DNA from 3 places in the Robertmurraya beringensis genome. Region 3 is predicted to be linked to each of the others. Evidence: riboswitches for the same ligand, from Rfam matches in the RefSeq annotation. Region 3 holds a riboswitch; each other region holds the start of a gene.

Region 1 (7,423 bases), on a different contig from region 3:
GTGCTTTTTCCAACCCCGCCCCAAACTAATGCTTCAAATGATACGGTAAGGTCGAAACAACTACATTTTTTCTATAAAGCAAGAAGGAACGGATCAAAAGGCTAGATTGATTATGAAGCATGTTATGCCAGCCTTTTTTCGGTATGAACTGGGGGATTAACACAGTTACTCGGTAATTGGACTCACTCGCTTTATGCTCGACGGTGTCGACAAATTTGGAGAGTGGATGAATCATGTTTCTATAATGAGAATGTAAGGTGACCAATCGTACGTCAGGCTGCCACTCTTTCCATTTTTCCTCAAAGCGTTTTTCCTCTTCCCGATCAAAGGCCACATGCACAGCAATGACTTGGCTTGCTGATAGTGACTTAGCATAGTTAATCGAGTTCTCCACAACATGGGTAATGCCAGCTACAGGTACGATGATGACGTTCCCTTCGATGGGGAGTGCTGCTTCGCAAGTGGTCACACGAAGCTGATCTGCAATTGCCTCATAATGCTTATGGATTTTGTGAAAGACCAATACAATCACAGGAATAAAAACAAGAACCGGCCATACCTGGCTAAACTTTGTGATAAAAAACATCATTGTAACCACGAAACTTATCAGAGCGCCAGCCGAGTTAATCATGAGCTTTGATACCCAACCAGAGGGCTTTTCGCGAATCCATTTTACCATCATTCCAGTTTGGGAAAGGGTAAAGGGGATAAAGACACCAACGGCATACAATGGGATTAAATTTTCTGTATGTCCATGAAAAGTAATAATGAGCAAGATAGAAGCAAAACCTAACATCATAATTCCATTTGAATAGCCTAGTCGATCGCCTCGAAGTGTAAACATACGAGGAATAAACTTATCATTGGCTATGTTTACAGCTAATAATGGGAACGCCGAGTATCCTGTATTTGCTGCTAGTATTAAAATTAACGCGGTTGTCCCTTGAATGAAGAAATACATAAAGGTTCGACCAAAGGTTTGACTAGCAATTTGGGAGACGACGGTTTCTTCTGCCTTTGGAGTAATGCCGTAATAGTAAGCTAAAACGACAATTCCAGATAATAAAATCGCTAGTAATGTACCCATTAGCATCAGTGTCCTTGCCGCATTTTTTGGAGCAGGATCTTTAAAGTTTGGAATGGCATTTGATATCGCTTCGACTCCTGTTAACGCAGAGCTCCCTGACGCAAAGGCCTTAAGCAATAGGAATAAGCTAATTCCTGCTACTGGTGTTCCAATGGGTGTATGCAGTTCAGGAGGCACCTGACCTGTGATCACGTTAAATAGACCTACTCCGATTAAGATAAATAAGGCTAGAACAAATAAATAAACCGGATAAGCAAGAACGGAGGCAGATTCTGTTACCCCTCTTAAGTTTAGAAGTGTTAAAAAGATAACAAATACAATCGCAATCTCCACATTATAGTCATGTAAGGCTGGGAAGGCTGAAGTAATGGCATCGGTACCTGCTGACACACTTACAGCCACTGTTAATATATAGTCCACCAATAAGGATCCTCCGGCCACTAACCCTGGGTTCACACCCAGATTGGTCTTAGATACCACATACGCTCCACCCCCTTGAGGGTAGGCATATATGATTTGTCGGTAAGACAATATCAAAGCGGTTAAAAGAAGAAGTACTCCAATCGCTATTGGAATAGAGTACCAAAAAGCGATGGCTCCTATAGAAACGAGAACGATCAGGATTTGCTCGGGTCCATAGGCAACGGATGATAAAGCATCCGATGATAAAATCGCTAAAGCTTTTGTTTTATTTAACTTTTGTTCACCTAACTGGGCAGACTTCAAAGGTCTACCTATAAGTAATCTCTTTATAGAAGAGATCATGTTTGACACCACCATCTAGTAAGATTTAACTAAAAAAATCCACAAAAAAAGCCTACAAAGTCATCACGAAATAAGACTTGTAGACATTAGCCATTTTGCTCCACAAGCTCCACCTTCCTTCTCAAAAAACGCTTACGAGGTTAGCTGTCGGATTCGGGCCTCATGAGTAGCCCTACCTTTTAAAAGGATTCACCCCAGAAGAGTTGGGTCCCCCGTACCAATGGTTTCAGCGATTTAAGAATATGAAACTTTGATTATCATACTCCCACCCTTTAAAAATGTAAATGAAAATTTTGTTAACTATTATTGAACGTAAGTAAGCATAAGTAGACTTCTATTCCCCCGTATTAATGGGTATAATAGGTTACTATTAAAGGACACTGAAAGGACCATGTAACATGACAAAACCAAAAAAAACCATTTTCGAAGTTGAGGAAAACGAAACATTAAGTGATTGTCTTGAACGTATGGCGAAAGAAGGGTATACTCCTGTAAAGCGGACAGAAAAGCCCGTTTTTCAAGAAGTAAAAGAGGCGGGAGAGGTTACTTATGAGCCGATCGCCAGGAAAATTGTATTCGAAGCGCGGTTAATAGAGTAAAACACGAACATTAACTATACATAAATTATAAACGTTCGACAATTTCATTGACAGATTATATAACAGAATGTAATATATACATGAGATTAAGATTCAGAAATAGCCCTCGTATAATAATGGGAATATGGCCCATGAGTTTCTACCCGATTACCGTAAATGATCGGACTATGAGGAAATGTGATATGCCCGGAGTAAGAGGCGCTTCTTTTGTGTCTCTTCCATCTTGTATGAACAAGCCCGGACAGATTCCTTTCCTCGTCATGGAAAGAATCTGTGTGGGCTTTTTATATTATTTAGCTAGGAGGGGTACAGTGGAAGCACAAATTGGAATTATTATGGGAAGCAAATCTGATTGGGAAACTATGAAACTAGCGTGTACCGTGCTAGACGATTTAAATATACCGTATGAGAAAAAGGTGGTATCTGCCCATCGAACACCTGACTTGATGTTTGAATATGCAGAAACGGCTCGTGATCGTGGAATAAAGGTCATTATTGCAGGAGCAGGCGGAGCAGCTCACCTTCCTGGAATGGTGGCAGCAAAAACGACTTTACCGGTGATCGGTGTTCCAGTTCAATCAAGGGCGTTGAACGGTTTAGACTCCCTACTATCGATTGTACAAATGCCTGGAGGGGTTCCGGTAGCAACGGTTGCCATTGGAACAGCTGGTGCGACGAATGCGGGATTGCTTGCTGCTCAAATATTAGGAGCCTTTAACGAAGAGATTGCTTTAAAGCTTCAGGAGAAAAGAGAAGCAACGAAACAAACTGTTTTGGAAAGTAGTGATGAGCTTGTCTAATCCAGTGATTTTGCCAGGACAAACGATTGGGATTATCGGTGGTGGACAGTTAGGCAAAATGATGGCCTTATCGGCAAAAGCTCAAGGGTACCGAGTGGCTGTCCTTGATCCTGCGGAAGATTCTCCTTGTGCTCAAGTATCTGATGTGAGCATCGTGGCAGGGTATAACGATCTTGAGGCAATCAAAGAACTTGCGAGTGTAAGTGATGTGATCACCTATGAGTTTGAAAATATTGATGCAGAAGCTTTAAAATGGCTGGCAGAGCATGCTTATGTACCACAAGGAACCCAATTGCTAGAGGTCACTCAAAACCGAATCACTGAAAAAGCAGCTATTGAAAAGGCTGGAGTGAAAGTGGCTCCTTATGCGGTCATCCATTCTGTACAAGACATTTATGATAATATAAAAAGGCTTGGATTTCCTGCTGTTTTAAAGACAGCTACTGGTGGATACGATGGCAAAGGTCAACTGGTCATCAAGACAGAACAGGATCTGCCATTGGCTGAGAAGTTACTAGAACATGGTTCGTGTGTGTTAGAGAAGTGGATTCCTTTTGAGAAGGAAATTTCAGTAATCGTTGTTCGCAGTGCAAGTGGGCAGACTGAAGTGTTCCCAATTGGAGAGAATATACATCGAGACAATATTTTACATGAGACCATTGTTCCGGCTCGAATAAGTGGAGATGCAGCTAGAAAGGGATTAGAGCTTGCAAAAAAGCTTGCCTCAGCCTTGCAGTTGGTCGGCACGCTAGCGGTTGAGATGTTTCTTACAAAAGAGGACGATATTTATATCAATGAATTGGCACCACGGCCTCATAATTCAGGTCATTACACGATTGAAGCTTGTGAAACGTCACAGTTTGAACAGCATGTGCGTGCGGTATGTAACTTGCCGTTAGGACGTACGACTCTCTTAAAACCAGCAGTCATGGTAAATATTTTAGGAGAGCATCAAGAAGCTGTGCTTCAAGCCATTCCATCCGTAACAGATTGGAAAATTCATCTTTATGGAAAGATCGAACCGAAGTTTAAGCGGAAAATGGGGCATATTACCTTGCTTCGAGAGAACGTAGAAGATGCGCTAGCAGAAATTGAAGACAGTGGGATTTGGAGTAAAATTGAAGAATTGATCGGAGGATAAAACATGATTGATCGTTACACACGCCCGGAAATGGGAGCTATTTGGACAGAGGAAAATCGCTTTAAGGCTTGGCTAGAAGTAGAAATCCTTGCATGTGAAGCATGGGTAGAGCTTGGTGAAATTCCGAAAGAGGACGTTGAAAAAATCCGTCAAAATGCTTCTTTCAATATTGACCGTATTAATGAAATTGAACAAGAAACACGTCATGATGTAGTCGCTTTTACTAGAGCTGTTTCTGAAACACTTGGAGAAGAGCGTAAATGGGTACATTACGGCCTAACTTCAACAGATGTGGTGGATACGGCACTGTCTTATATGCTTAAGCAAGCGAATGATATCCTTTTAAAAGACCTAGAGAACTTTGTTGAGATCTTAAAAAATAAAGCTCAAGAACATAAGCATACGGTTATGATGGGTCGTACACACGGAGTACACGCAGAACCTACGACATTTGGTTTAAAGCTTGCTCTATGGTACGAGGAAATGAAACGTAACTTAGATCGCTTTAAGCAGGCAGCTGAAGGCATCGAATACGGTAAAATTTCTGGTGCAGTTGGAACCTATGCAAACATTGATCCGTTCGTTGAGAAATATGTTTGTGAAAAGCTTGGAATCAAGCCAGCTCCAATCTCTACTCAAACCTTGCAACGTGACCGTCATGCACACTATATGAGCACGATTGCTCTAATTGCTACTTCAATTGAAAAGTTTGCAACTGAAGTTCGTGGATTACAAAAGAGTGAAACACGTGAAGTGGAAGAATTTTTCGCAAAAGGGCAAAAAGGATCTTCTGCTATGCCACATAAGAGAAACCCAATTGGGTCTGAAAATATGACTGGACTTGCTCGTGTGATTCGTGGATACATGATGACTGCATACGAAAATGTTTCGCTTTGGCATGAAAGAGATATTTCCCACTCTTCTGCTGAAAGAGTCATTCTTCCAGATGCAACGATCGCACTCAACTATATGTTGAACCGTTTTGGAAACATTGTGAAAAACTTAACGGTCTTCCCTGAGAATATGAAGAGAAACATGGATCGTACACTTGGCTTGATTTACTCACAACGTGTTCTTCTTGCGCTAATTGACAAAGGATTAACTCGTGAACAAGCATACGATACGGTTCAACCTAGAGCAATGGAAGCTTGGGAAAAGCAAGTTCATTTCCGCTCACTTATCGAAAGTGACGAACTGATTACTAGCAAGTTAAGCCCAGCTGAAATCGATGATTGCTTCGACTACAACTACCATATCAAGTACGTAGATACCATTTTTGAAAGATTAGGTTTATAAAAAGAAGCGTCCCAGCGGCGCTTCTACTCAAAAAATTGCCAATATTCCGATTCAGGAGGTACGATTGCTAATGGAAAAAGGTTCCTTATTATACGAAGGCAAGGCGAAACGGGTGTACAAAACGGATGATGAACAAATTGTTTGGATTGAGTACAAGGATTCAGCTACTGCTTTTAATGGTGAAAAAAAGGCAACAATCGATGGGAAGGGTCGCTTGAATAACGAGATTACTAGTTTGTTATTTTTAAAGCTTCATGACGCGGGTATTCCTTCTCACTTTGTAAAGCGTCTTTCTGAGACTGAGCAGCTTGTTCAAAAGGTGGACATTGTTCCTCTTGAAGTAGTCGTTCGTAATGTGGCAGCTGGAAGCTTTTCAAAACGCCTTGGAGTAGAAGAAGGCAAGGAGCTGTCAAAGCCATTAGTGGAGTTTTATTTAAAGGATGATGCATTAGGTGATCCGCTTATCACAGATGATCATGTAGAAGAATTAAAGCTTGCCACTCCTGAAGAGGTAGCGCAATTAAAGGAAAAAGCACTGACTGTAAATGCGACTTTATCAAGCTTTTTCAAAGAGCTAGGAATTCGCTTAATCGATTTCAAACTAGAATTCGGGAAGAATGCTGCAGGAGAATTATTACTTGCTGATGAAATCTCGCCTGACACATGCCGCCTTTGGGATGCAGTCACAAATGAAAAGTTTGATAAGGATGTATTTCGCCGCGATTTAGGAAGTTTAACGGATGCATATGAAACAATTCTTGAAAAATTAGGAGGACCACAACATGTATAAAGTTAAAGTGTTTGTAACGTTAAGAGAGAGTGTATTAGATCCACAAGGAACTGCAGTTGTTCATTCACTACATTCGTTAAATTATCAGGCGGTATCAGATGTTCGTATCGGAAAATATATGGAATTAACAGTAGAAAAATCAGATCGTGATGTAGAAGAAGTAGTTAAAGAAGTATGTGAAAAAATCCTAGCTAACACAGTTATTGAAGACTATCGCTATGAGATTGAGGAGTGTGTTGCACAGTGAAATTTGCGGTAATCGTGTTTCCTGGCTCAAACTGTGACATCGATATGTATCATGCGATTAAGGATGAACTAGGAGAAGAAGTAGAATACGTATGGCATGACGCAACCAGCTTAGACGGATTTGATGCCATCCTTTTACCAGGTGGATTTTCTTACGGTGATTACCTAAGAACAGGTGCTATTGCTCGCTTTAGTAACGTCATGCAGGAAGTCGTGAAGGCAGCTGAAGCTGGTAAGCCGGTACTCGGTGTATGTAACGGATTCCAAATTTTATTAGAAGCAGGTTTACTACCTGGAGCGATGCGTCGTAACGAAAGCTTAAAGTTCATTTGTAAAAATGTTGAACTTCGTGTGGAAAACAACGAAACGATGTTCTCTGGTAGCTATAAGCAAGGAGAAACCATCCAAATTCCTGTCGCTCATGGTGAAGGAAACTATTATTGTGATGAAGAGACATTAACTAGATTAAAAGAAAACAAGCAGATCGTTTTCACATATACGAATAATCCTAACGGTAGCTTAGCGGATATCGCTGGAATTATGAACGAACAAGGAAATGTACTAGGAATGATGCCACACCCTGAAAGAGCTGTTGATGAGCTATTAGGTGGAGCAGACGGAGTAAAGTTATTCCAATCGATCGTTAAACAATGGAGGGACTCACATGTTGTTAAAGCTTGAGCCAAGTCCGGAGCAAAT
Region 2 (7,423 bases), on a different contig from region 3:
TGTCACTCGTCATTTTTTCTAACTGGTGTTACTTCTTATAGGTCCCCTTTACCGTTACCAGCTTACGCGATATCTCTAAAAGTCTGTATTAGTACTCTCAAAAGTAAACCTTTTTGATATAAAAAGAGTTTTAACCCTTCTAAGATTATTACTCACTTGCAGCAACATTGAAGTTCCTTTTGAAACATGTTATTAATACAGATAGGTAAGGGTTTGAGATTATCGCTCCCTTTTCCCCCTGTTCACACCGTACGTGCGACTTTCACCGCATACGGCGTTCCAACTAATCCAATTCATTCAATTCTATGTACTCAAGTGAAATTAGTTTAATTCCAATCAAATCGTATAGTTTTTACATAAGCTTCTGAGTTCATTTACTTTTCCCTTTAGTTTGCTGTTCAGTTGTAAATCATCAAGAATAGAATTAATTTTATTAATATCTTTCAGATGTACGAGCCTGTGAAGAGTTTCATGTAGAACTATCAAGTTTGAATAACGGTCATCCTTTGAGATATGGTAAGGAATCTTATGATGACAATGCCAATCACTCTTACCAAGTTCTGCTCCTGTAACTGCACATTTTCCATATTGAGCAATGAACTTGCTAATGCGGTTATCGTTATATTCAATCGTTCGATTTGGAATAAAGATTTTCATGACATGACTTAAAACGCTCTTGTTAATCGCTTTTAAATTGTTGTGTATTTTCTTTCTACCTTCGGCAGTATAATTACTTATATCTTGCGAGAAGCAAAGATTCGTTTTATGCCGTTGGGCATAGATAGGGACAAACACCATGTTTTGAATTTTAAAGAATTGTGGTGAATATCCTTTATAGCGTTTTTGGAGCGTGGTAGTCATTTCATCAAACTTAGCTTTTGTTCTGAAATGCTTTAGTCGATTATATAAAGTCTTGTTTAGGTGGGAGGACAACTCACTTAAATTATTAGAAATGTTAGTTGCTGGTGCGTAATAGTTTTGAATTCCCATTACTACTGTATTGTAGTGCCAAACTGTTTCGGCACACGGTTTTTTCTGTATTGTTTTTATAGAATCTTTAATTTTAATGAGGGCATTGGACTTAGCTTTCTTCGTCATATTGGATTGTGCTACAAATCCAAACCTAGTTTTCCCTTTTTGTATCGCTCGAAATGAGAACCCAAGGAATTCGGAAGAATTCTTCTTTAAATTGATAACCTTCGATTTTTCATCACTTGTCTCTAGATGTAATCTGTTTTTTAGAAAATCCGTAATCGCATAATTCATTTTTATCGCTTGCGAGCGAGTGACAGAGTACCTTAAAATCATCAGCGTACCTGACAATGTAACATTCCTTTAGGTTTGACTTCTTGAGTTGCTTAACTCTACTTCCATTCTGTTTATATTCATGGTTACTCTTAAACGTTTCCCATTGATTACTGACCCACCAATCCAGTTCATTTAGAACAATATTTGATAAGAGTGGTGAAAGTATTCCCCCTTGCGGGGTTCCTTTGGTTGGCAAACCCTCTCCTTCAATCTCTGCTTTCAATAGCTTTGAAATAATAGAGAGTAAGGATTTATCTTTAATGCCCATAGACCATATTTGTTTGAGTAACTTACTATGGTTGACGTTATCAAAAAATCCTTTTATGTCCACATCTACACAATGATAAAGACCCGCCATATTGATAAGCGATTCTAATCTCGCTTTTGCATGGTGGGTACTTCTATTTGGTCTAAAGCCGTAACTATGTTTATGAAATTTTGCTTCACAGATGGGTTCTAAGACTTGTAAGATACATTGTTGGATAATTCTGTCCCAGATTGTCGGTATTCCTAGTGGTCTTACTTTTCCATTTGCTTTAGGAATAAAAACTCGTCGTACACATTCTGGTTTGTATGATTGAAGCGAATTTTGAACGTGTTCAATTACTCCTTCTACCGACAAATGCTTAATGTCATCAATGGTTAATTTATTTGTCCCTGCTGTTTTACTCCCTGTGTTTCTTTTAATGTTTCGATAAGCAAGACGTATATTTTCATCGGATCTGATCAGTTTCATTAAGTCATAGAAATTTTGACCATCGACACTTTGAGAATATAAATTATCGAAGCAATGTTGCATATCGTAATATTCATTGTGTCTCAGTTTCTTCCGTTTCAACAAGTTGGTGACTCCCTTGGGAGTTGAACCTCTCTTAGTCTCACAAGAACCTTATTAACCGATAAAGAACTGTGTTACATGGTTGAATGATTCTTTTTAGTCTAGTGGCTATCCCTCCAGGTTGATTAGACCTTTCCTTGGTACTGTGCCACCACTTTCACTGATACAAAGACAAGTTATACAGTAACTATTTTCATTACTGCTTTCCTTATCAACGCTTCTTAGAGAGTAAGCTCTCCACGATATCAGCTTACAATGTTGAATTATATCTATTATAGAATGAACTTAGGTGCTTCCTGTAAGCCTGTTAACCGTTCATATGCCTGTAACATATCATGGACTTTTATATTTGTTAGTCTTACTCATCCACTGTTAACCTCACATTAAGTGATATACACATTTCTATGTATTGGGCGTGTAGACCCGTACATTCAGAAGTTCGTCAGCTTAACCTTTTATTATAGGTTTATTTGCATTCTCACCATATTCAATCAACTCAAGCACCATGAATTACACCACTCCATCGAGGAGGCTTTCGGCAGCCAAAACTGCTACGGTAATTTCTCACGCCTTTTCGCCGAGCTTATAACACTATCATTCTTACTAACTCAAATGCTATTCGACTAAGAGAGAACCCTTCAGGGCGTTACCCCATCATTTGATTCTTCGATATAACCCTTCAGTTCCGACAGGAACTGTCTGACCTTTACCTGAGTATTGTAGCCAATCTCAATTTGAGCCAGAAACATTTCGCACAATAAAAGCCCCCTATTATTTAAGTGTATGGGTTCACAATCATAGCTTTAAATTTCATTCTCATTATCTCATTAAAGGATGCTGCCCTTAACTGCAATAAAAGATTCCATAAGAAAAAGCATTAATCTTTCTAAATTAATGCCCCCTATCACAAACTTGAAATATCTTTAATAAAGCCACCTTAAAGGTGGCCAAATGAATCATACATACTTATCCTGTTAAAACATCCTCTTGAGGATAACGTATTTTAGATTTTTCCTGCCGTGCAAGAGAAAATGCGAGTGTTAATGGCCCTAATTTACCAGTGAACATGACTATGATAATAACTATCTTACCAATAATTGAAAGGGAAGCAGTAATCCCCATAGATAAGCCTACGGTACCAAAAGCAGAAACAACCTCAAACAAAATTGGTAAGAAAGTTGAATCCTCCGTAATGGTTAATACAAAGACAGCTAAAAATACTAATGTTAGAGCAATCATAGTAATAGCAAGTGACCGAAAAATGATGGTATCGCTTATAGATCTTCTAGCAACAACGATTTCTTTTTTTCCTTTTAAATAAGTAACAACCGTCAACACAATAATTAAGAATGTGGTTAGTTTAATTCCCCCACCTGTAGAAGCACTTCCAGCACCTACAAACATTAAGAGAATCATTAGATGAATAGTGGGGTCGGTTAAACTCCCAATATCTAAAGTGTTAAATCCTGCTGTCCTAGGCGTAACAGCTTGAAAATACGATGCCCACCATTTTTCCACTACAGATAAGGACCCTAATGAATTGGGGTTTCCATATTCCAAGAAGAATATAAAGAACATGGCTAATAGGTTTATAACAAACGTACCAATGATCATAATTTTCGAATGTAGGCTAAGCTTTTGAAACGTTCGTTTATTCTTTAGGTCGGCTAAAACGGTAAAGCCAATTCCCCCTATGATAAAGAGTAAAGTTATAACAATATTAACAACTGGATCTCCAACATAACGGCTTAAACCGTCAGACCATAAGGCAAATCCAGCATTATTAAAGGCTGAAATAGAATGAAAAAAGCTATAATAGATTCCTTTAGCAAACCCCATTTCAGGAACCCAACGCAGAGATAGTAAAATCATGGCTATTAGCTCGATACCTAATGAAAAGATGAATAGATTTCTTACTAATTGAACAATCCCTCCTAGAGAAGTTTGATTTAAAGCCTGTTGGACGAGAACTCTTTCTTTAAAACCAATCTTCCTTCCAAGAACCAAGTAGATAAGGACAGCAAAGGACATGATCCCTAATCCCCCTAACTGAATTAAAGAAGCAATGACGATCTCACCAAAAAGAGTATAGGCTGTTTCTGTATCAACAACTACAAGGCCTGTAACTGTCATGGCTGATGTAGCTGTAAAAAGTGCATCCAGCCAACTAACAGTAGTTGTCGTTGCAAAAGGAAGTTTAAGAAGAATTGTACCCAATAGTATAGAAATAGCAAAAACCAAAACCAATAATTGCGACGGATTTACGTTTATAAATTTATTTTTCATGTTACACACCTTTTTCTTCAAAACGGTTTAAATCGGAATTATGTCCTATCACAATCAAAACATCTCCTTTTTGTAATACCTCTTCCGCTACTGGTGCAACAATTACGTCCTCCCCGCGCTGAACAGCAACCACACTGCACCCATATTTTGCTCTAACATCGAGTTCAAGTAAAGTTTGATTATGTAATTTATCGGATGCTACTATTTCAACGATACTATGGTCCTTAGAAAGTTCAATATAATCAATAATTTTTTCGGATGCGATATAATGGGCTACCCGTTTGGCCATGTCCCTTTCTGGGTGAATAATTCGATCCGCACCAATTTTATCTAAAACTTTATGATGATAGTCATTTTGAGCCTTTGCCCACACTTGCTTAACTCCCAGCTCTTTTAAATGGAGGGTAGTTAAGATACTTGCTTCAATATCGTCTCCGAATGAGACAACCACTAAATCAAAATTTCTAATACCTAAATGCTTCAGAGTAGGTTCATCAAGAGTATTTGCTTGGATAGCATGAGTGGCATAAGAAGCAAATTCATTTACTTTGTCTATGCTTTTGTCTACTGCCATTGTATCAATTCCTAATTCATTAAATTCTTTAACTAAACTCCCTCCAAATCTACCCAATCCTAGTACGGCTATTTGCTTCATTTGTCTCCGTCCTTTCCAGAAAATAAAAAAGACCATTCTAAAAAATAGAATGGCCCGTATCATTAAATACATTCCACCCTCAATTCGCCTACGAGGTTAGCTGACGGATTAGGAGTTGAGAGTCTCCTTCTACTAAACGTAGATTCACCCCAAAAGATTGGTTCCCCCGCTCAATTTAGATTAGGCATTTCATTTAATTTTTTCTTAGACAAATATATATCCACTTTTTCTCGTTGTCAATAAGTGGTTTAAATGTTGAATCTAGAAGAAAATATCTACAAAGCGTAACTTTGTTTTATGTCTTTATTTTTTTGCTATTCCTCTTGAGTAAAACTGCTTCTTTTATACAACAAAGAAATTCAACAGAAATAGGCATTAATCCACCTCTGGATCAACACCCTTTTAACAGTAGCTAGCGTAAGCGATATATTTTATAACTATAATTTTAGTCTACTCTCATTTACAATCGTTTTTTCGATGACATATTGATATCCGTAGATAATAATTGATAGCAATATACAAATAAAGTACCAGCTAGTATGAGTGATTTTTTTAAATTTAAATGCACCCACCTTTTCCCACACAGTAGCCATAGGAAAAGCATTAAAGATATTTAGCATTACATTAACAATCAAATATTTCGGGAAATTACCATAAGTAAATTTAAATATCCATAATGTTGCTACAAAGTATGGCCCTAATATGTATGAGAAATCTACATTCCCTGGGGAGAATGGGTTTTTATTTTTCCACCATCTTTTCTTATTGCTGATGACACTAAAGACACTTATAAATAGATTAACAAAACTTGCAACAGGTAAATACCTTAAGAATGATTTCTTGTCCATAAACAAAACAGAAAGCCAAGGAATGACTATCATAGTTAGAGAAAACATTTGCTTTTTCTTCAATAACATCGACCTTTCAATTTGTTTGTGTATATCATTCCCGAAGAAATCCTTCTCTATTTATACCTAATGCAATTACCAACGATTTTACTAATAAGAATAGTTCCTATTCCATAAACCTCCCTCAATAAACAAAGTGAAAACTCACGTTTTCTCCAGTATTCTCAGTATTTTATAAATTGTAATTTTAGAGTTTAAGCTCGATACTATGGTTGGATTTATCTCGTAAGGATAAATTTGGAGCTTTGGAGTAAAAAGACTGATAGCTCATCAGCCACGCACTTACAAAAAAATGGTGGATGAGTAAAAATATGATCGCACTGGTGGATATCCACATATCTTATGGAGGTCAACCCTCCCATGCCTCACAGAGTCTTCGCTCTCAAATTCCTTCGTCCAACCTTTCCATGAGGTGGATGTCAGTCATGCTGCCCCACAGGGTCCTTGCCCGAAGTTTTATTGCTTTGCTGACTAATCCGTGCTTCAAATGTACGAGACTTCTAACACCTAAAACTCTTTTCTACTATACTGGTCCTACTGATTTAAGCTGTTTTTTCAACTTCTACGTTTACTCTCATATGAGGGATATCCTTTAACATTCGCTCTTCACTAAACTCAAATTGTTTTTTACCAATGGCAAATAATATACGTATTAACTTATTGCACAAGGCTATCAAAGACTGCATTTTCTTTAGAGGATTATCCGGACGCTGCGTGTAATAGGCATGCAACGCTTTAAAAGCCGAATTCTTCGCAACCATAATCATACAAACCCTGAAAAGGAGAGCCCTTAGCTTCTTCCTACCTCGTTTGGTGATTTTTGTTTGTCCTTTATGTTTGCCAGAGGTGTTCTCCTTCAAGCTCAGTCCAGCTAGCTTTATGATTTGTCTAGGGTGAGAATAATCTTGAAGATTTCCTACTTCCGCAAAGAAGCCGGCAACCGTATCTCTGCCTACTCCCTTAATAGCTAACATTTGTTGAACACCAGGAATATGTTCAATTAGGTTATCTATCTTATCATCTAGTTCTACGAACTTCTTTTGTATCTAGTCATACTTATCAAGCAGAGTTGCTAGTTCTAATTTAGCCATACCAGCACCTTGGCGAAGTCCGATGGACTCTTTTGCTGCTTGTTTTAACTCTAGTATTTTGTTTAGTCCCACACTCCGACTAACTGCCTTTCGTAAATGTTCCAATAAGAACTGATTAGTGAAATCAGTCAGTTCATGTGGTAAGGCTCCTAGCCTTAAAAACTGTAAGGCTGCTTTCCCTTCCCAACTCTTAAAGACGGTTAAAAACTCAGGAAAATACCGATCTAGCCAGTTGTGAATCTGGCCTTGCACCGTTTGAAGGTCATCAGTTAGGAGATCACGTATTTTTTTCGCCACGCGGAGTTCTGCATAAACACCTTGTGGAATCGTTGGTTCA
Region 3 (7,423 bases):
TTGTTACATGCTATGTTGAATGGTGATTATCCTGATCATAATTTGGTAATGAACTAGATCTTGCTAATAGGCGGTTTACTACTTTTTCAGTGATTGGCATAAAGGAATTAAGGATAAGACCCCCAAAACAAACGGTTAAAAGAGTTCCAATGCCAATGGGTCCTTTTAAAAGGATGGCCATGATCAAGAATACGAGATAAATGAATGTTCTCGAAACAAATATATTTGTTCTAGTTAATTCTTGGATGATTAAGGTTAATCGGTCCACTGGAATCGGTGCAAAATGGGTGTGTAAATAGGTTGCCGTTCCTAATCCTATAGCAACTAAACCCATTCCAAAACATATCAATTGGCTGTACCAATGTTCAGGTGAAACCCAATCGCGCAATAAAAAAAGCCACAGATCAATACCAATACCTGTTATCAATGCCGTTAACAACCCCAAAGCTTCTGGTCTTTGTCTTTTTAAAATGGAATTACAACAAATGATTAGGAAAGCTAGGATGATTTCCCAACTACCCACAGTAAATCCCACAGTCTTGGAAAGTCCCACTAAAACTGCATCAAAAGGTGAAGTGCCCAGGTCTGATTGTATAGTGAAAGAAATACCAAGGGTTAATATGAAAATTCCTACTACATATAAAGCATATTTCACTTTTCTCGACCTCTTTATCATTATTTTTTTGTTGCAAACGCAACAAAATTAGGTTAAATTTAACATATACTATTTTTATTGTATTTGCAACAAAAATACGTGCTGAGGAGGGAATTATGAAGGAAATTCTTCGTGAAATGGGAATGATTGCAAGAGCATTAGATTCAATAAGCAATATAGAGTTTAAAGAGTATGACCTGACAAAAGGACAGTATTTGTACTTGGTGAGAATATGCGAAAACCCTGGGATTATTCAAGAAAAGGTAGCGGAAATGATAAAAGTCGATCGAACAACAGCCGCTCGAGCGATAAAAAAACTCGAAATGAATGGGTTTATTGAAAAAAAAGAAGATCAACAGAACAAAAAAATTAAAAAACTCTTTCCAACAGAGAAAGGGAAACAGGTCTATCCTTATATCAAAAGAGAAAATGATTATTCCAATAAGGTAGCGTTAGAGGGCTTTTCCGAAAAAGAAGTAGAAACCTTGTTCCATCATCTTCAAAGAGTTAGAAAAAATGTAGAAAAAGACTGGGAATTTGTAAAAAAGGGAAACAAGAGAAATTATTGATGATATAAAGGAGCGACAGATTTAATGATAAATATCCAACCATGTACCCTTGAGGATTCACGCCAACTTCAAGAAATTAGTTATGTAACTTTTAATGAGACATTTAAGCAGCAGAATTCACCCGAAAATATGAAGGCCTATATGGAGAGGGCATTCCACTTAAACCAGCTAGAAAAAGAATTAGCTAATATTTCTTCGCAATTCTTTTTTGTTTATTTAAATCATGAACTTGCTGGATATTTAAAGGTAAATACCAAGGATGCTCAGACGGAAGAAATGGGTGATGAAGCACTTGAAATTGAGAGAATTTATATAAAAAGAGAATGTCAAAAACACGTAAATATATGCTAAATAAAGCGATAGAAATAGCAAAGGCGCGTGATATGAAGAAAATCTGGTTAGGTGTATGGGAAAAAAATGAAAATGCGATTGCTTTTTATCAGAAAATGGGTTTTGTCCAAACAGGAGAGCATTCTTTTTATATGGGTGATGAGGAACAAAGGGACTTGATCATGACGAAAACACTCATCTAACTTTTTAGGAAAGGGGAATTACATGTATATTCCAAACTATTTTAAGATCACAGATGAAACAATAGCCTACGATATAATGAAAGAGCATAGTTTTGCGACGCTTATTTCTCAAAATAACGGAATGCCATTCGCCACTCATTTACCATTAATGTTGAACAAGGAGAATACCTACTTATACGGACACTTTGCTCGTCCCAATCCTCAGTGGACTAATATCCAAAATCAAACCGTACTAGCTATTTTCCATGGTCCTCATTGTTATATCTCCCCATCTTGGTATGAGACAAATAAGGCGGTTCCAACATGGAATTACGTGACTGTTCATGTGTATGGAGAAGTCGAGCTTTTAGAGGATGAACATGAGTTAATGAATTCTTTACATGAAATGGTATTAAAATATGAGGCTCCTGACAGTTCATACAAATTACAGAACGTAGATGGTGAGTTTCTCACTGGAATGAACAAAGGAATTCAAGGTTTCAAAATAAAAATCAATAAAATCGAAGGAAAAGCGAAGTTAAGTCAAAACCATTCTACACAGCGACAAGAGCTAGTTATTGAACAACTAGATCGTTGTTCAAATACAGATGAGAAACAGATTGCTTCTTTGATGAAGGCTAATCTAAAAAAGTAATGGATTCTTTATTGACAGTATATTGTGCAAGTAATATATTTGTCTAAGATAAAACTAAATAAAAAAGCCGAATCTTTATTGAGCGGGGGAACCAATCTTTTGGGGTGAATCTACAATTTGTAGAAGGAGACTCTCAACTCCTAATCCGTCAGCTAACCTCGTAGGTGTTATTGAGGGTGGATGTATTTTTATACATACAGGCCATTCTATTCTTTAGAATGGTCTTTTTTAATCAAGAAAGGGAAGGAAGTTACAGATGAAACAAATAGCTGTGCAGCGCGATGACAATGTGATTGTGGCACCACTTGCTGAAGAAATTCTCCAAAAGGGTGATGTGTTGATTGTGATTGGTCATAATGCAGACTTGAATCGCTTTGAAGAAAAAGGTGTATAAGAATGAAAACCAAGATGATAAACATGAATCCTTCTCAATTATTAATTTTAGTTTTTACTATCTTTATTATTATAGGAACGATTTTTCTTAAACTTCCATGGGCAACCACGACATCGATCAGTTGGTGGGATGCACTATTTACGGCAACTTCAGCCATGACTGTTACTGGCCTAGCAGTGGTTGATACAGAAACAGCATACACCTTGTTTGGCGAGATTGTAATTGTCTCATTGATTCAATTAGGCGGATTGGGAATTATGTCATTTGCGGTTTTAATCTTTATGGTTCTTGGAAAAAAGATTGGATTTAGGGAGCGAATCCTTGTTCAACAATCCATGAATCAAACTTCACTTGGTGGAGTCGTTCAATTAGTCAGGAACTTGTTTTTCTTTTCATTAGTTATTGAATTCATTGCCATGGTGTTGTTGTCCTTACGCTGGGTTCCAGAGCTGGGGTGGTCGAAGGGGATTTATTATAGCTTTTTTCATTCTATATCTGCGTTCAATAATGCTGGCTTTGCGTTATGGTCGGATGGACTTAGTAGATACGTAGGTGACCCAATAATAAATATTGTCATCACATTATTGTTTATCATTGGAGGTCTTGGATTTACGGTTTTAGCCGATTTAAAAAGTAAAGATACCTTTCGAAAACTTAGTTTACATTCAAAAATAATGATTGTCGGTACCTTTTCTATAAATATTGTTGCCATGCTTTTCATTTTCATTTTAGAATATGGAAATCCGAATACACTTGGCTCCTTATCCTTGGTTGAAAAATGGTGGGCATCGTATTTTCAAGCAGTGACAACTAGAACAGCTGGATTTAACAGTCTGGATATTGGAAGTTTGAGTGATCCAACGATCCATTTTATGATACTACTAATGTTTGTAGGTGCGGGCAGTGCATCGACGGGTGGAGGAATCAAACTAACGACATTCATTGTCATCGTGTTAGCTGTGGTAACGTACCTCAAAGGTAAAAAAGAAATTGTAGTGGCTAGAAGAACGGTCGCTGAAACCATCATATTCCGCTCATTAGCTATTACTATGATCTCTTTAACTTTAATTTTCTTGGCCATCTTTGTATTAACCATTACAGAAGAAGCAGCTTTCCTACCGATTGTGTTTGAAGTCGTTTCTGCGTTTGGGACAGTAGGTTTATCCATGGGAATCACTGGAACTCTCTCGATCATCGGTAAGCTGGTCATTATTATTGTCATGTTTGCAGGCAAGTTAGGTCCTTTAACGTTTGCTTTTTCTCTTGCACGTCAAGAAAAGTCGAAAATCCGTTATCCGCAGGAAGATGTGTTAACAGGTTGATCAATTTACATAAAGCTTCCTAAATTTAACATTTCATGTAGCATATTAATTTAAAGCAGATTACTTCATGTTTATTCTCATATCATGAACATGAAGCTATTAACCGAAATAAAAAAACAAAGCAGTTGATTATCACATCAACTGCTTTTTCAATGGCAATTTTTTGTTTCACTTCTAATCAGAACACCTTATATCCGACAGTTCAGATTGCTTGTAAAAGTATAGTAATTTGACCATTCCAAATACTCACTTTTAAGGGAGGGAGAAGGGTGACTAATATAGAAATTCAAAACTGCTTAAAAGAAAATATGATGAATATAAAGAACACTTTTCACGATACATCTGACCTTATTGTTAGAAAGATAAAGGTGGGCTCCAAAGGATCTTTCTAACAGAACTGAAGGAAGTATTTAAACAAGAAGATTTTCCTGTTCCTAAAGGATTTGATGAAGAAGATGTTAATTTGGATGCTCCTCCTTTATTTACTGATATTTTTTGCTTACATTATATTCATACTATGTCTATGCACGCAGCACAGTCTTACAGCCTAGCTTTTACTCTTTCCATTCGTAAGAATATAAGAGATTTTTATTATCAATGTAATATTACCACTATGGATTTATATAACGAAACATTAGCAGTCCTTGTTAATAAAAATCTTATAGATAAACCACCATTGTATTCAACACCAGATAAAATTCATTTTATCAGCACTCTTGATTATGTAACGGATATATTTGGTAATAAAAGAACCATGAATTCTCTTGAAAGTGGTAATATATATTTTAATTTAGAAAAAAGTTCCATTACAAAGGGATGTCTAATCGCCTTTAGACAAGTATGTAAAGATAAAGAAGTAAATAGGTTCTAGAAAAGTGTATTAATGCAGCTAATAAACACCTTGGCATTTTTTCAAAATTATTACTAGAAGAAAACCTGCATATACCCTCGTACATTTGACTCAGATTTAACAAATTCAAATATAGCACCATTTTCTGATAAACTTATGTTGTTTCATGCAGGCTCTTTATTTGCTGCAGCTATATCCTATTACGGAACTGCTGCGATTTACAGTATGAGAGCAGATATTGCAATGTTATGTGAAAAAGCAATTTTAGATGATTTACTTGTTTATGGAAGTTTTGGTAAGTTAATGATTATGAATAATTGGATGGAGCAACCTCCTAATGCGGATGACAGAAAAATCATACATAACTAATTTAATGTACTGACAAAAAATAAATTACCAGATGAAATCAATACTGCGATATTTTTAAAAATGCCCTTTCAGCAAAGTAGGAAAGGGGCATTTGCTATTTAGTAACTTACCTCTGAAGTAGAGGCTTTACTTAAGGCCAAAAATACAATCATGAAAAGGATGCAAGTGGTGCCTACCCATTGGAACATTCCAAAGGGTTCTTTTAACCAAAAGACGGTGGTTAATACGGCCGCAAGTGGTTCGATACTTCCTAGTAGACTAGATTCTTTAGGGAGTAGACTTTGCAAACTTTCAATATAAAACCAAAAGGCGATCATGGTACCAAAAATAATAACAAAGATGAGGTATAGATAGGCTTCGAAAGGTAAAGTCTTCAAATCAATTTGCCAAGGTGGATGGATAAAGCTTAAGGCAAAACCACCGATAATCATCGCCCATCCAACAATAACAAGAGAGTCGTATTGTTTGAGTAAGGGAATGGCATATAAGGTATAAAAGGCTAAGGCGGCTCCTGATAATAATCCCCAAACGATGGCTGGTGTAGGGACAGATAATTGAGAGATGGAGCCGTTTGTTAATAAGAAAAAACTCCCGACTAGGGCTAGCGAAACGGTAATCAAATCTCTTGTTGTAAGTACGGCTTGTTGGCGTAAAATCAAGTAAACGATAATCATGACAGGTGCTAAATATTGTAATAGAGTGGCCACTGCAGCATTTCCGTGTTGAATGGAAGCCATATAGGTGTACTGAACGGCAAGCATTCCAAGTAAACCAAAAATGACTAAAGGAATGGCCGTATGCTTGGTTTTCCAAACTCCAAGGATTTGCGAACGATCTTTTCCAAAGAAATGGATGGTTAAAAGTAAAAATCCAGCGATCAGCAATCGCGTCGTTACCAGCCAATCGATATCGATTCCATATTGTTCAAAAAGCTTTTTTGCCACAGTTCCTCCAATTCCCCAAAACGTCGCTCCTGTTATCACTAGAAAAATCCCTTTGTTTCTCCTCATTTGGCTTCTCCTCATTTGGCTTCTCCTTTAAATATAAAAATAGTGCTATAATATGTACTATCTTACCTTGGGAAGCCGTGAAAAAATATCTATATTGAGTAGAAAAATATAAGAATATTGAGGTGATACCATGCAAATAAAAAATTTTATGATTGACCATAGTTTAAAAGAATTAACAGCACATCGAACCGTGGTGTTACCTTTTGCCTGTTACGAAACGACGATTAATCAAAATATTAATGGATATATCCCGCTTCATTGGCATGAAGAATTCCAGTTTGTTATGGTGATAAAAGGAGAGGCCATTTTTCAAATCAATGAAGAAGTGGTTACGGTTCAAAAAGGGGAAGGACTATTTATTAATGCTGGCTGCCTTCACATGGCAAAAGATAAAAATGATTCGGGTTGTGTGTATCTTTGTTTGAATGTTCTACCAAGCTTTGTTCTCTCACAAGAGCTGTATTCCACCTTCGTATATCCCTATATTCAGGCGACGAATATCCCTTATATAATTCTATCCGCCAACGAGCAGTGGGCGAGTACGATTCTAGACTCGATGATGAAAATCAGTCAGTTGATAAAAGAAAAACCTTCTTACTATGAAATTGACATCAGTGTACATCTAACGTATATTTGGAAGAATCTTATCATGAATGGTGTTTCATTAGAGGTCGAGCAATCGGAAATTGTAAAAAGCCAACGAATGAAGCAAATGCTCCATTGGATCCATCAGCATTATGCGGAGAAAATTCTTTTGGAGGATATTGCACGAGCTGGCCAATTAAGCCGATCGGAATGTTGTCGCTATTTCAAACGGATGTTGAAGAACACGCCCTTGAATTATGTCACTGATTACCGCATCCAAAAAAGCTTAATTTTATTGCAACAATCCGATTCCAATGTGACCGATGTTGCCTATCAGGTAGGATTTAACAGCACCAGCTACTTCATTGATAAATTCCGAAATGCGATCGGCATGACACCGTTAGCCTACAAAAAGTATAAAAGGAATGGAACGAATACACTTGAACAATGAGAGGCATTTTGTTAGAAGGGGCCATTTTTTAAAACAATAGAGGTAGTTAAT

The links. Region 3 has a riboswitch for cyclic di-AMP ahead of ACFFHF_RS13620 (TrkA C-terminal domain-containing protein). Riboswitches for the same ligand answer to the same signal wherever they lie in the genome.
Region 1: another riboswitch for cyclic di-AMP. It lies ahead of kimA (potassium transporter KimA); the one in region 3 lies ahead of ACFFHF_RS13620 (TrkA C-terminal domain-containing protein).
Region 2: another riboswitch for cyclic di-AMP. It lies ahead of ACFFHF_RS15950 (NAD-binding protein); the one in region 3 lies ahead of ACFFHF_RS13620 (TrkA C-terminal domain-containing protein).

Annotation. Positions count from the first base shown of each region.
Region 1 covers NZ_JBHLUU010000116.1:58,871-66,293, reverse strand. The annotation lists gene kimA (potassium transporter KimA) at 26-1,852, opposite strand; cyclic di-AMP (ydaO/yuaA leader) riboswitch at 1,966-2,094, opposite strand; gene ACFFHF_RS17980 (NETI motif-containing protein) at 2,251-2,451, shown strand; purine riboswitch at 2,538-2,639, shown strand; gene purE (5-(carboxyamino)imidazole ribonucleotide mutase) at 2,763-3,251, shown strand; gene purK (5-(carboxyamino)imidazole ribonucleotide synthase) at 3,238-4,392, shown strand; gene purB (adenylosuccinate lyase) at 4,396-5,688, shown strand; gene purC (phosphoribosylaminoimidazolesuccinocarboxamide synthase) at 5,759-6,478, shown strand; gene purS (phosphoribosylformylglycinamidine synthase subunit PurS) at 6,471-6,725, shown strand; gene purQ (phosphoribosylformylglycinamidine synthase subunit PurQ) at 6,722-7,405, shown strand; gene purL (phosphoribosylformylglycinamidine synthase subunit PurL) at 7,389-7,423, shown strand, end outside.
Region 2 covers NZ_JBHLUU010000109.1:32,250-39,672, forward strand. The annotation lists partial or broken gene ltrA (group II intron reverse transcriptase/maturase) at 337-2,146, opposite strand; gene ACFFHF_RS15945 (TrkH family potassium uptake protein) at 3,113-4,432, opposite strand; gene ACFFHF_RS15950 (NAD-binding protein) at 4,434-5,087, opposite strand; cyclic di-AMP (ydaO/yuaA leader) riboswitch at 5,157-5,284, opposite strand; gene ACFFHF_RS15955 (hypothetical protein) at 5,525-5,998, opposite strand; partial or broken gene ACFFHF_RS15960 (IS110 family RNA-guided transposase) at 6,538-7,423, opposite strand, start outside.
Region 3 covers NZ_JBHLUU010000098.1:2,951-10,373, reverse strand. The annotation lists gene ACFFHF_RS13640 (YczE/YyaS/YitT family protein) at 11-655, opposite strand; gene ACFFHF_RS13635 (MarR family winged helix-turn-helix transcriptional regulator) at 772-1,224, shown strand; partial or broken gene paiA (spermidine/spermine N(1)-acetyltransferase) at 1,249-1,757, shown strand; gene ACFFHF_RS13625 (FMN-binding negative transcriptional regulator) at 1,780-2,391, shown strand; cyclic di-AMP (ydaO/yuaA leader) riboswitch at 2,447-2,573, shown strand; gene ACFFHF_RS13620 (TrkA C-terminal domain-containing protein) at 2,648-2,785, shown strand; gene ACFFHF_RS13615 (TrkH family potassium uptake protein) at 2,788-4,107, shown strand; gene ACFFHF_RS13610 (hypothetical protein) at 4,377-4,499, shown strand; gene ACFFHF_RS13605 (DUF3231 family protein) at 4,490-4,978, shown strand; gene ACFFHF_RS13600 (DUF3231 family protein) at 5,048-5,326, shown strand; gene ACFFHF_RS13595 (EamA family transporter) at 5,425-6,336, opposite strand; gene ACFFHF_RS13590 (AraC family transcriptional regulator) at 6,467-7,372, shown strand.